2 regions of the Nocardia arseniciresistens genome follow, and region 1 is predicted to be linked to the other one. Evidence: riboswitches for the same ligand, from Rfam matches in the RefSeq annotation. Region 1 holds a riboswitch; the other holds the start of a gene.
What was found. A riboswitch is a leader RNA that binds a small molecule or an ion and turns the genes downstream of it on or off. The one in region 1 is predicted to bind S-adenosylmethionine.
Positions count from the first base shown of each region.

Region 2: linked by a shared signal. The riboswitch ahead of ACLMAJ_RS14260 (aminotransferase class V-fold PLP-dependent enzyme) and the one ahead of ACLMAJ_RS06750 (bifunctional o-acetylhomoserine/o-acetylserine sulfhydrylase) in region 1 are both predicted to bind S-adenosylmethionine.

Region 1 is NZ_JBKORD010000003.1:265,588-270,990, forward strand. It holds gene ACLMAJ_RS06735 (nitroreductase family protein) at 1-601, opposite strand, end outside; gene ACLMAJ_RS06740 (winged helix-turn-helix transcriptional regulator) at 671-1,048, shown strand; gene metX (homoserine O-acetyltransferase MetX) at 1,097-2,212, opposite strand; gene ACLMAJ_RS06750 (bifunctional o-acetylhomoserine/o-acetylserine sulfhydrylase) at 2,254-3,624, opposite strand; SAM riboswitch class IV at 3,711-3,821, opposite strand; gene ACLMAJ_RS06755 (TetR family transcriptional regulator) at 3,873-4,610, opposite strand; gene ACLMAJ_RS06760 (MFS transporter) at 4,745-5,403, shown strand, end outside.
Region 2 is NZ_JBKORD010000007.1:57,943-63,345, reverse strand. It holds gene ACLMAJ_RS14270 (DHA2 family efflux MFS transporter permease subunit) at 1-1,204, shown strand, start outside; gene ACLMAJ_RS14265 (LysE family translocator) at 1,201-1,848, opposite strand; SAM riboswitch class IV at 1,974-2,087, shown strand; gene ACLMAJ_RS14260 (aminotransferase class V-fold PLP-dependent enzyme) at 2,145-3,467, shown strand; gene ACLMAJ_RS14255 (flavin reductase family protein) at 3,555-4,106, opposite strand; gene ACLMAJ_RS14250 (YbaK/EbsC family protein) at 4,174-4,647, opposite strand; gene ACLMAJ_RS14245 (crotonase/enoyl-CoA hydratase family protein) at 4,831-5,403, shown strand, end outside.

The DNA of each region.
Region 1 (5,403 bases):
GGCGGCGACCGGGGTGCGGCGGGGCGGCGTCGCTGTAGCCGACGGCGACCATGACCGTGATGGCGAGGTCGGGGCGATCGTCGATGCCGATGGCTTTTTTGACCAGGTCCGGGTCCCAGCCGTTCATCGGCGCTGAGGAAAGGCCGAGGCTGGTGGCGGCGAGCATGGTGTAGGTCGCCGCGATCATCGCGTTCTTCACGGCGTTCTCGCGGATCAGTCCGCGCTGTCGCAGCGAGTGGAATTCGGTGCGGGAGTCGAACATCGCAGTGAACTCCGCGTCCCATGCGCCGTTGCGGCCCGCGAGTTCGGCGATGTCGGCATTGCTCGACTCCCACGCCGCGGTCTCGGCGACGAAGACGAGCACGACCGGCGCCTCCAGTGGCTGCGGCTGGCCGAAGGCGGCGTTCGACAGGTCGCGGCGCCCGGATTCGCTGGTCACCACCACGATCGAACGGTCCTGCATATTCCAGGCTGTCGGTGCCTCGACGGTCAGATCCAACAGTTCGTCGAGCAGTACCTGTGGGACCTGATCGGGGCGGTAATGGCGGGTGGTGCGTCGGGTCCGGATAGCTTCGGGAACCGAAAGTGTCTGTGCTTTCATAATTCTTACTATCGGAGAGTTACTCTCCAATGGGAAGACGGCACTTAAAAGTGCGTTACACTCGGAAAAATGAGTACGATCCATGAGGCCAGTGGTCTGCCTGCCGATGTCTACTCGGCCAAATGCCCGACCAGGCAACTTCTCGACCATGTCGCGGGCAAGTGGACAGTGCTGATCGTCGACGCGCTCGCCGACGGGACGATGCGCTACACCGACTTGCACCGTCGCATCGATGGCGTCTCGCAGAAGATGCTGACGCAAACGTTGCGCCAGCTGGAAACGGATGGATTTGTCACGCGCACAGTGCATCCCACCATTCCGCCGCGCGTCGACTACGACCTGACCGAGCTCGGCCACAGCCTGCGCACCCCGATCGCGGCGCTGCGCGAGTGGATCGAGACCAATATCAATCGCGTTGAGCAGGCAAGGCGTATCGCGGCGAGCTGAGGGCAGGCCTCGAGAGCAGGGTGTTCGCCCTGCTCCCAGGAGTGGGTCTCAGTCGGCCTCGCGGTGCACCCTGGCAAGCCGCATCGTCTCGGTCAGCAGCTTCGACACCGCGGCCGCCTCGGTGAGGAAGCCGTCGTGGCCGTCACGTGAATGCACGATCTCCAGCCCGTCGCAGCCGGGCAGCCCGTCGGCCAACTCCTGCTGGGTGCGCAGCGGATACAGCCGATCGGAATCGACGCCGCCCACCACGCACGGCACCGGCGTCGCGGCGAGCGCGGCCTCGATGCCGCCGCGCCCCCGCCCGATGTCGTGCCTGTTCATCGCCTCGGTGAGCAGCACATAGGTAGCCGGATCGAAACGGCTACAGAGCTTGCTCGCCTGATGATCCAGATAACTCTGCACCGCGTAACGGCCGCCGCGCCTGGGATCCTCGTCGCCCTGTGCGCTGTTCTCGAACCGATGGTCGAGCTCGGACTCGGTCCGATACGTCAGGTGCGCGATGCGCCGTGCGATGCCCATGCCGACCATCGGCGCGCGATCGGTGTCGTGATAGTTGCCGCCCTGCCAGTCGGGGTCGGCCTTGATGGCGGCGATTTGCGTTGTCTGCGTGCCGATCTGGTCGGCGGTCGCGCGCGCGCCGACGGCGAGCACCAGTGCCGCAGCGACCCGATCCGGTGCGCCGACCATCCACTCCAGCACCCGCATGCCGCCCATGGACCCGCCGACAACGGCGGCGAGCCTTTCGATGCCGAGCAGGTCCATCAGTGCTACTTCCGCATGCACCTGATCTCGGATCGAAACGTCGGGAAACCGTGCACCCCAAGGCTTTCCGTCCGGAGCCAGCGAGGTGGGACCGGTACTGCCCTTACAGCCGCCGAGCACGTTGGTCGCGATGACACACCACTCGTCGGTATCGAGCGGCGCGCCCGGGCCGACCATGCCGTCCCACCAACCCGGTAGCTGATGGATGTCGTCCGGACGGCCGATCACATGCGAGTCGCCGGTCAGCGCGTGTTCGACGAGCACGACGTTGTCCAGCGTCGGGGAGAGCTCACCCCAGCGCTGCACGGCAAGGTGCACGTTGGGGACAGCCGCGCCGTTCTCCAGCCGCACTTCCCCGATGGCGATCATGCCGAGGCGCCCGTCCGGCGGTGGCAGGGCCACCGCCGACGCGGATCGCACGGTACTCGGTTCGGCGCTCACGCTCACGTCGCTACCGCCGCGAAACCGGCGCGTAGATCGGCAAGGATGTCGTCGATTCCCTCGATGCCCACCGCCAACCGGACCAGCCCCGGCGTGACACCGGAGGTCAACTGCTCCTCGGGTGTCAGCTGTGAGTGCGTGGTCGAGGCGGGATGGATCACGAGAGAACGCACATCACCGATGTTAGCGACATGGCTGTGCAGGGCTAATGCGTCAACGAACTTCTTGCCCGCATCGACACCGCCGCTCAGTTCGAACGCGATGATCGCGCCGGGCCCCTTGGGTGCGAGCTGTTTGGCGCGCTCGTGCCACGGTGAGGACGGCAGGCCCGCGTAGGCCACCGACTCGACGCCGGGCTGCGTGGTCAGGAACTCGGCCACCGCCTGCGCGTTGGCGACATGCCGCTCGATGCGCAGGCTCAGCGTCTCGACGCCCTGGCTGATCAGGAACGCGTTGAACGGCGATACCGCAGCGCCGAGGTCGCGCAGCAGCTGCACGCGCGCCTTGAGCGCGTAGGCGGGCGCGCCGAGATCGGCGAACACGACACCGTGGTAGCTCGGGTCAGGGGTGGTGAAGCCGGGGAACCGCGCCTGGCCGTTCTCATCACGGACAGCCCAGTCGAACGCCCCGCCATCGACGATCACGCCCGCGACCGCCGTGCCGTGGCCGCCGAGATACTTCGTCGCCGAGTGCACGACGATGTCCGCGCCGTGCGCGAACGGCTGGATCAGGTACGGGGTCGCGACGGTGTTGTCCACGATCAGCGGCAGTCCGACCGCGTGTGCGATGTCCGCTATGCCGCGAATATCGAAAATGGCGCTGCTCGGGTTGGCGATGGTCTCGCCGTAGAACGCCTTGGTGTTCGGCCGGATGGCCGCTCGCCACTGCGCCAGGTCGTCGGGGTCGGCCACGAAGGAGACCTCGATGCCGAGCTTGGGCAGCGTGTAGTGGAAGAGGTTGTAGGTGCCGCCGTACAGGTGCGGGCTGGAAACGATGTGATCACCGGCCGAAGCCAGGTTGAGGATCGCGTAGGTCTCCGCGGCCTGCCCTGAGGCGAGCAGCAGCGCGGCGACACCGCCCTCGAGGGCGGCGATGCGCTGCTCGACCACGTCCTGGGTCGGATTCATGATCCTGGTGTAGATGTTGCCCGGCTCGGCGAGACCGAACAGCGCCGCCGCGTGATCGGTATCGCGGAAGGCGTAGGAGGTGGTCTGGTAGATCGGGAGGGCACGTGCGCCGGTGGTCTCGTCGGGGGCCTGTCCCGCGTGGACCTGCTTGGTCTCGAAGGACCACTGCGTCGGATCGGACTGAGCAGCCGGATCGGACGGAACGGTCGGATCGATATCGGCTGCGGACGCGATGGGGTCACTCATGTCTTGCTCCAAAAGGGTTGTTCGCCAGAACTACTTGCTAACGGGGTGGGGGCGACGGACAACAACACATTGGGGGTACCTCCTGAAGTGCGCGCTTGCTCTCGGCTTTCGAGAGCCCGGTCATCACCCGGAGCACCCCACCGCTGCTGGAGGGTTGCCGTCCAGCAAGCCGGGGCTTCGCGCTGGCACTCATGACCTGATCGGCATCATAGCTGGCGGTCGGGCGATGATCGAATCTGCTGCCGAACTCAGTGGGTTTCGCTGGCCTGGGGGATACAGACGATGCGCACGAACTCGTCGTAGGTCGAGAGGAACGCGGCGCGGCCCGCCATGGCCGCGGCCGTCGGGTCGCCCTCGTCGAACATCTCGACCGAGCACTCCATACCGAGCTGCCCGATCAGCTGCCAGGCGCCGACGATCAGCCGCACCTGCACCGATTCGGGTTCGGTGTGGAGTCGTTCGGCGATCACCTCGGCGATCGCGATGGACTTGTGGTCGGCATGTTCGAGGCTGCGCGCACTGACCGACGGGCTGCTGCGCAGGATGCGCTGCATTTGCTGGAACTGCCGGAACGAGACCAGCTCATCATTTCCGTCGATCGCGCGGTCGATGGTCCGCAGGAAGGCTTGACGCAGCGTATCCAGCTCGTTGCCGGTCACAGGGAGTCCGCGCAGAGTTTCGGCGACAGTGGCGCCGAAGTCTTTGATCGGGCCGAGGACGATGTCCTCTTTGCTGTCGAAGTAGCGGTTGATCGTGCGCGGCGATATGTCCGCGGCGTTGGCGATCTGCTCGACAGTCGTGGCATCGAAGCCGCGCGCGTCGCAGAGGTCGAGTCCGACCTCGATGATGCGCAGCCGCGTCTGCTGCTTCTTGCGCTCACGCAGGCCGGCGGGCACCGGGTTCGCGGCATGGTCCTGGTTCGCCTCGGCGCTGGCAGGGGAGTCCGCTGCGGCGCTCGCGCCGGTCGGCGTTGATGACTCGAGCATTCTGCCATTCTATCGCAATCGGGCCGTTTTGTGTCGTTAGCAGCCAAATGTCGTATTGCGACATTTTTCCCTTGACGACAAATGTCTGATGATGACAAGATGATCGCACTACTTCGAGTTACGAGGAGAGCACGATGACCGAGACTGCGACAGCGGTGGACGTTCCCGAAAAGCAGAGCAGTTCGGCGCGTTGGTTGGCCCTGGGGGTGATCGCATTGGCCCAGCTCATGGTGGTGCTGGATGCCACCATCGTCACCATCTCGCTGCCATTCGCGCAACGTGATCTCGATATCAGTGATGGCAACAAGCAATGGATGCTGACCGCCTACACGCTGATCTTCGGTGGCCTGTTGCTGCTCGGCGGTCGCCTTGCCGACTACCTCGGCAGGCGTCGGATCTTCATTGTCGGCCTCATCGGATTCGCCGCGGCCTCCGCGCTTGCCGGGCTCGCGCAGAACGGCGCCGAGTTGTTCGCGGGCCGCGCGCTTCAAGGTGCGTTCGCGGCTTTGCTTGCGCCCGCGGCACTTTCGCTGTTGTCGGTGACCTTCACCGAGGCCAAGGAGCGCGCGACCGCGTTCGGTATCTTCGCCGGAATCTCGGCGGGTGGAGCGGCACTGGGCCTGATCGCGGGTGGCGCACTCACCGAGTACGCCTCCTGGCGTTGGTGCCTGCTGGTGAACACCCCGATCGCGATCCTGGCCCTGCTCGGCGCGCTGGCGTTTGTGGCGAAGGACATACCGACTTCGCGCACCGGCGGCTACGACGTGCCGGGCGCGTTCACCGTCACCCTCGG
Region 2 (5,403 bases), on a different contig from region 1:
CGCTGTGACGCTGCCGCTGTGCGGCTGGCTGGGGCGAAGGGTCGGGACGGATCGGGTGTGGCTCGGCGCGTTGGTCGCTTTCACGGTCGTCTCCGGCCTCTGCGCGCTGGCTCCGAACATCGGCTGGCTCATCGCGCTGCGCATCGCGCAGGGATTGGCCGCCGGACTGTTGGTGCCAGCGGGGCAGACGTTGATCGGCCGGGTCGCGGGACCGCAGCGGCTGGGCCGGGTGATGAGCGTGGTCGGGATCGCGGTGGTCGTCGCGCCCGCGGTCGGGCCCACGATCGGCGGCGTGCTGCTGGCGCAGCTGTCGTGGGAGTGGCTGTTCTTGATCAACATTCCGTTCGGCGCGGTGGCGTTCGTGCTCGCGCGGCGCGTGCTGCCACATGAACAGGTGTCCCTCGGCCGCGAGCCGTTCGATATCGCGGGGTTCGTGCTGATCGGAGCGGGCCTATCGCTGCTGGTTTACGGACTCGGCGAATTCGGTAGCCGTGGCGGTCTTTCCGCGGTGTCGGTGTGGGTTCCCGTGGTCGTAGGTGCGCTCGCGCTCGGTGGCTTCGTGCTGCGATCGGTGTGGGGCCGCGGGCCGAAGGTTCTCGACATCGGCCTGTTCCGCAGCCCGATCTTCGCGACCGCGAACGTGGCCAACTTCTTCTCGGGTGCGGCGATGTTCGGGTCGATGCTGCTGCTGCCCCTGTACTTCCAGCTACTGCACGGCAAGGGGTTGATCGCCACGGGGCTGCTGCTGCTTGCGTTCGGTATCGGCGGCATCGTCGCGATGCCGGTAGCGGGGCGGCTAACCGACCGCTATGGCGGTGGTGTCGTCGCGGTGGTCGGCAATGTATTGATCGTCGCGACCACAATGCCGTTCGCACTCTCGGATGCCTCGCTCGATGCCGTTCTGGTGCAAGGGTTATTGCTGGTCCGAGGAATCGCGGCCGGGCTGACCGGAATGCCCATCATCGCGGCGGCCTATGCGGCGGTCGGTCGCGAGCAGCTACCGGATGCGGCGTCGTTCGTGAATATTCTGCAGCGGGTGGGTGGGTCCATCGGCGCGGCGCTGATGGCGGTGGTTCTGTACCGCGCCGGCGCCGCGGGCCGGTCCATCGACGTCGGCTTCCAGCAGGCGTTCTGGTGGCTCACGGCGGCGGGGTTCATCGCGCTTGTCGCCTCGGTCTTGTTGTGGCGCAAGGAAAAAGGTTAGGCAGCTGAGGCGGCGGTGCCGATGCCGAGTGCCGCGAGGATGGCCGCGCTCGCCTGTTCGAGGCGATCGCGGACCTTCGGCTTGCGCAGCATCGCCACCGCGCGGGAGGCGGCGATCGCGAGCAGCACCATCTCCACCGCCGCGATGCTCGATTCGACCGCGCCGAGGGCGAGGGTATTGGCGAAGGTGACCTCGGTGAGGAATTGGGGCAGCACCGCCAGGTAGAACAGGCCGACCTTCGGGTTGAACATGCACGACACCAGTCCGGCGGCGAACGCCGAGCGAATCGAGCTCGGCGTGCCGGAATTCGCCTGCGCGGTAATCGCTTCCGTGGGGTCCGCAACCGCCGCGCGGCGTTGCCGCCGATGATCGATCAGTGCGCGGACGCCCAAGTACACCAGGTAGATTCCGCCGACGACCTTGAGCGCGCGATAGGCCGTCGCCGACTGCTCCAGCAGGGCGGCGACGCCCGCCGCGACCACCACGGCCCACACGATGCCGCCGAGTGCCGACCCGATCGCCGCGGCGACCCCGGGTCGCGCGTCCACCATCGAGAAACGCAGCACCAGGAACGTATCGGGCCCAGGCGTGATCGACAGCAGCACGCACACACCGATGAAACTGAGCAGCAGGGAAAGCGTCACCCACCGATGGGACCGCACATCACGACATTGCGCAACCGAGTTCGACCTGCGCACGCCACGCCGTGATGGGCGGCGTTTGTGATTGCTGTTGACAGGGGCGGGTGAGGTCTGCCAATCTCGGTGCAGGTCATGAGTACCAGCATCAAGCCCTGGCTAGCTGGTCGGCAACCCTCCTCCGCGGTGGGGTGCTCCAGGTGACGACCTGGCCGCCGCCCGACCGGGCGCGGCAAGCGCGGACTCGAACAAATCTCTTGGTTCCTCCTGGTTCTGGGTCCTAAAACCGACGGGATTTCGTGATGACTGCTGTTGTGGATCAGACCTGTACCGCTCTCGCCAGGGTCTCCGGCGACGACCTCCAGGTCCCGCTCGTTCAAGGCGGGACGACCACCTACGCGAACTTCGACTACGCCGCGAGTGCTCCGGCATTGGCGCAGGTCACCGACCGCGTGCAGCAGCTGCTGCCGTACTACGCGAGTGTGCACCGCGGTGCCGGGTACGCCTCGCGGATCTCCACCGAGTGCTACGAGGCCGCACGCGGTTCGGTGACGCGGTTCCTCGATGCCGACGACGACCAGGTGGTCGTGTTCACCCGTAACACAACCGACTCGCTGAACCTGCTTGCAGGCTGCGTGCCCGGTGACACCGTGGTGCTCGACATCGAGCACCACGCGAACTTCCTGGCCTGGACCAGGAATGGCCGCCGGGTCGTGCGGGCCGCGGATACCGTGGCCGAGACCATCCGGCTGCTCGTCGCCGAACTGTGCAGCAAGCCCGCCGCGTTGCTCGCGGTCACCGGTGCGTCCAATGTCACCGGCGAGGTGCTACCGCTCGAGCGGCTGGCCACCATTGCCCACCAGTGCGGCGCACGCATACTGGTCGATGCGGCGCAGCTGGCACCGCATCGGCGAATCAGCCTGCGCGACACCGGAATCGACTATCTCGCGTTCTCGGGCCACAAGCTGTACGCGCCGTTCGGCGCCGGCGTCCTTGTCGGTCGCCGCGATTGGCTGGATGCGGCGGATCCGTATCTGGCGGGCGGCGGCGCGGTCAGGGAGGTCAGCACAACCGGCGCCGAGTGGGCTCCCGCGCCGCAGCGGCACGAGGCAGGCTCCCCGAACGTTCTCGGCGCGGCCGCGCTCGCCGCCGCCTGTGAGGCGCTCTGCGCGATCGATCCCGAAACCCTCATCACCCACGAGCGTGCGCTCGCCGAGCGCCTGCGCGCCGGCCTGCGCGCCATCCCCGGCGTCGATCTCCTGCGTATCTGGGACGACAGCCCCGACACCGTCGGCATCGTCGCCTTCACCCTCGACGGCTTCGTCCCCGGCCACGTCGCCGCCTACCTCTCCGCCGAACACGGCATCGGTGTCCGCGACGGCCGCTTCTGCGCCCACCCGCTACTTGCCCGCCTCGGCCTCGACGGCGCGCTGCGTGCCAGCGTCGGTCTCGGTACCAGCTCCGCCGACGTCGACCGCCTCGTCGGGGCGGTCGCCACCCTCGTCGAGTCCGGCTCGAAGTGGAATTACGCCGGCACCGACGGCCTCTGGAATCCGACCCCCGAAACCCGTCCTTTCGCCGGCCCGGACACATTCGCCGGTGCGGCACCCTGTCTGATCGAGTAGCTGGAAACAAGCCTGTGTCGCAGGCGATTTCATCCGGATGGAACCAATCGGCCGCTACCGGCGAATCCGACTGCCGTCCGGCCGTGTTCAGTCGTTGAGCGCGGTCGGGCGGTAGTAGCTGCCGTTGTAGTAGAGCAGTGGGGCGGCGGCGGGTTTTTCATCGGTGTTGTCGTGGACTCGGGTGACGAGGCCGACGACGAAGGTGTGGTCGCCGATGGGGATGAGTTGTCGGATCGTGGTGCGCAGCCAGATGGGGGTGCCGTGCAACACGGGCTCGCCGGTGTCCAGGGTTGTCCACAGTGAGCGGTCGGTGAAGCGTTCGTCGGCGGTGCGTGCGAAGCGCTTGGCCAGGTCGTGCTGGTGTTCGCCGAGGAAGTGGATGACAACGGAGTCGGCCGCCCGCAGCGCGGTGAGGCTCGATGAGGTGTGCGCGATATTGAAGGAGACCAGTGGTGGGTCCAGCGACAGCGACGCGAAGGACGTCGCGGTGAAACCGACGGGGCCGGTCGCGGAGCGGAGCGTGACGACGGTGACGCCCGCAGGGTAATGGCGCATCGAGGCGCGGTACTGGTCGGCGGTGATACCGCTCAGATCGTCGGGAATCTGGAAATCCGTGGCTGGCCGCTGTGCTTCGGTCACCTGACGAAACTACGCCCGTTTACGAGTGTGGGGAGCTCGCGTCGTTCTTCGTCCGGTCGGTCGGCATTCAATCCACGTCGAGCGGGAGTCCGGCGGTAATGCGGACCAGTTCACGAAAAGATGTGCGGAAGATGGTGTTCGGATGACCGCCCGCCGCCCACAATTCGCGATGCTCGGACAGCGCGTTATCGACCCAGGTCGGCAGGTTGGTCGGGTGGCCGACGGGAGCGACGCCGCCGATCGGCTGGCCGGTGACCTCGCGCACCATCGCGGCGGGGGCCCGGGTCAGCGTTCCCTCCAGCCGTTCGCCGGTGTGGCGCAGGTCGACCTGATGCGCGCCCGAGACGAGCAACAGCACCGGATCGTCGTCGAGCAGGAACACCAGTGACTTTGTGATCGCGCCCACATCGATGCCGAGTGCCCGCGCGGCATCGGCGGCGGTGGGCGTCGGCTCGGGTTGTGTGACGATGACACCGTGATGGCCGCGCGCGATCAACGTGTCCGAGACCCGGCATGCGACTGGTGGAAGGGACCTGCGCATGAAACCAGGGTAGAGCGATTGCGAGCGGTATGCCGGGCGGATGACCAGATAGGAGGTGAGAACCAGTGTGGCGCAGCGTTCTTTGCGCGGCTTCAACACTCGGGCGCATGCGGTGACCCCGGGCGTCGAGCCATTTCCGGGATCCGGAGTCTCGGTCCGCGCTGCGCTGGATACGCTGTACAAATGACTGATTGGCTGGCTTTCACCGTCGAAACCAAGGACCACGTCGCGCAGGTGACCCTGATCGGTCCCGGTAAGGGCAATGCGATGGGCCCGGATTTCTGGCGTGAACTGCCGGAGATCTTCCGGGGCCTCGACGCCGACCCGGAGGTGCGTGCGATCGTGCTCACCGCTTCCGGCAAACATTTCACCTACGGCCTCGATCTGCCCGCGATGGCGGGGACGTTCGGTCCGCTCATGGCCGACAGGGCCTTCGCCGCGCCGCGCACGGAATTCCTCTACGAGGTGCGCCGGATGCAGGCCGCGGTGACCGCGGTGGCGGACTGCCGCAAGCCGGTCATCGCCGCGGTGTCCGGCTGGTGCATCGGTGGCGGTCTCGATCTGATCGCCGCCGTCGATATTCGCTATGCGAGCGCGGAGGCGAAGTTCAGCCTGCGTGAGGCGAAGGTGGCGATCGTCGCCGATATCGGTTCGCTGCACCGGCTGCCCGGCATCATCGGCGAGGGACATCTGCGCGAACTCGCCTACACCGGCAAGGACATCGACGCCGCGCGTGCCGAGAAGATCGGCCTTGTC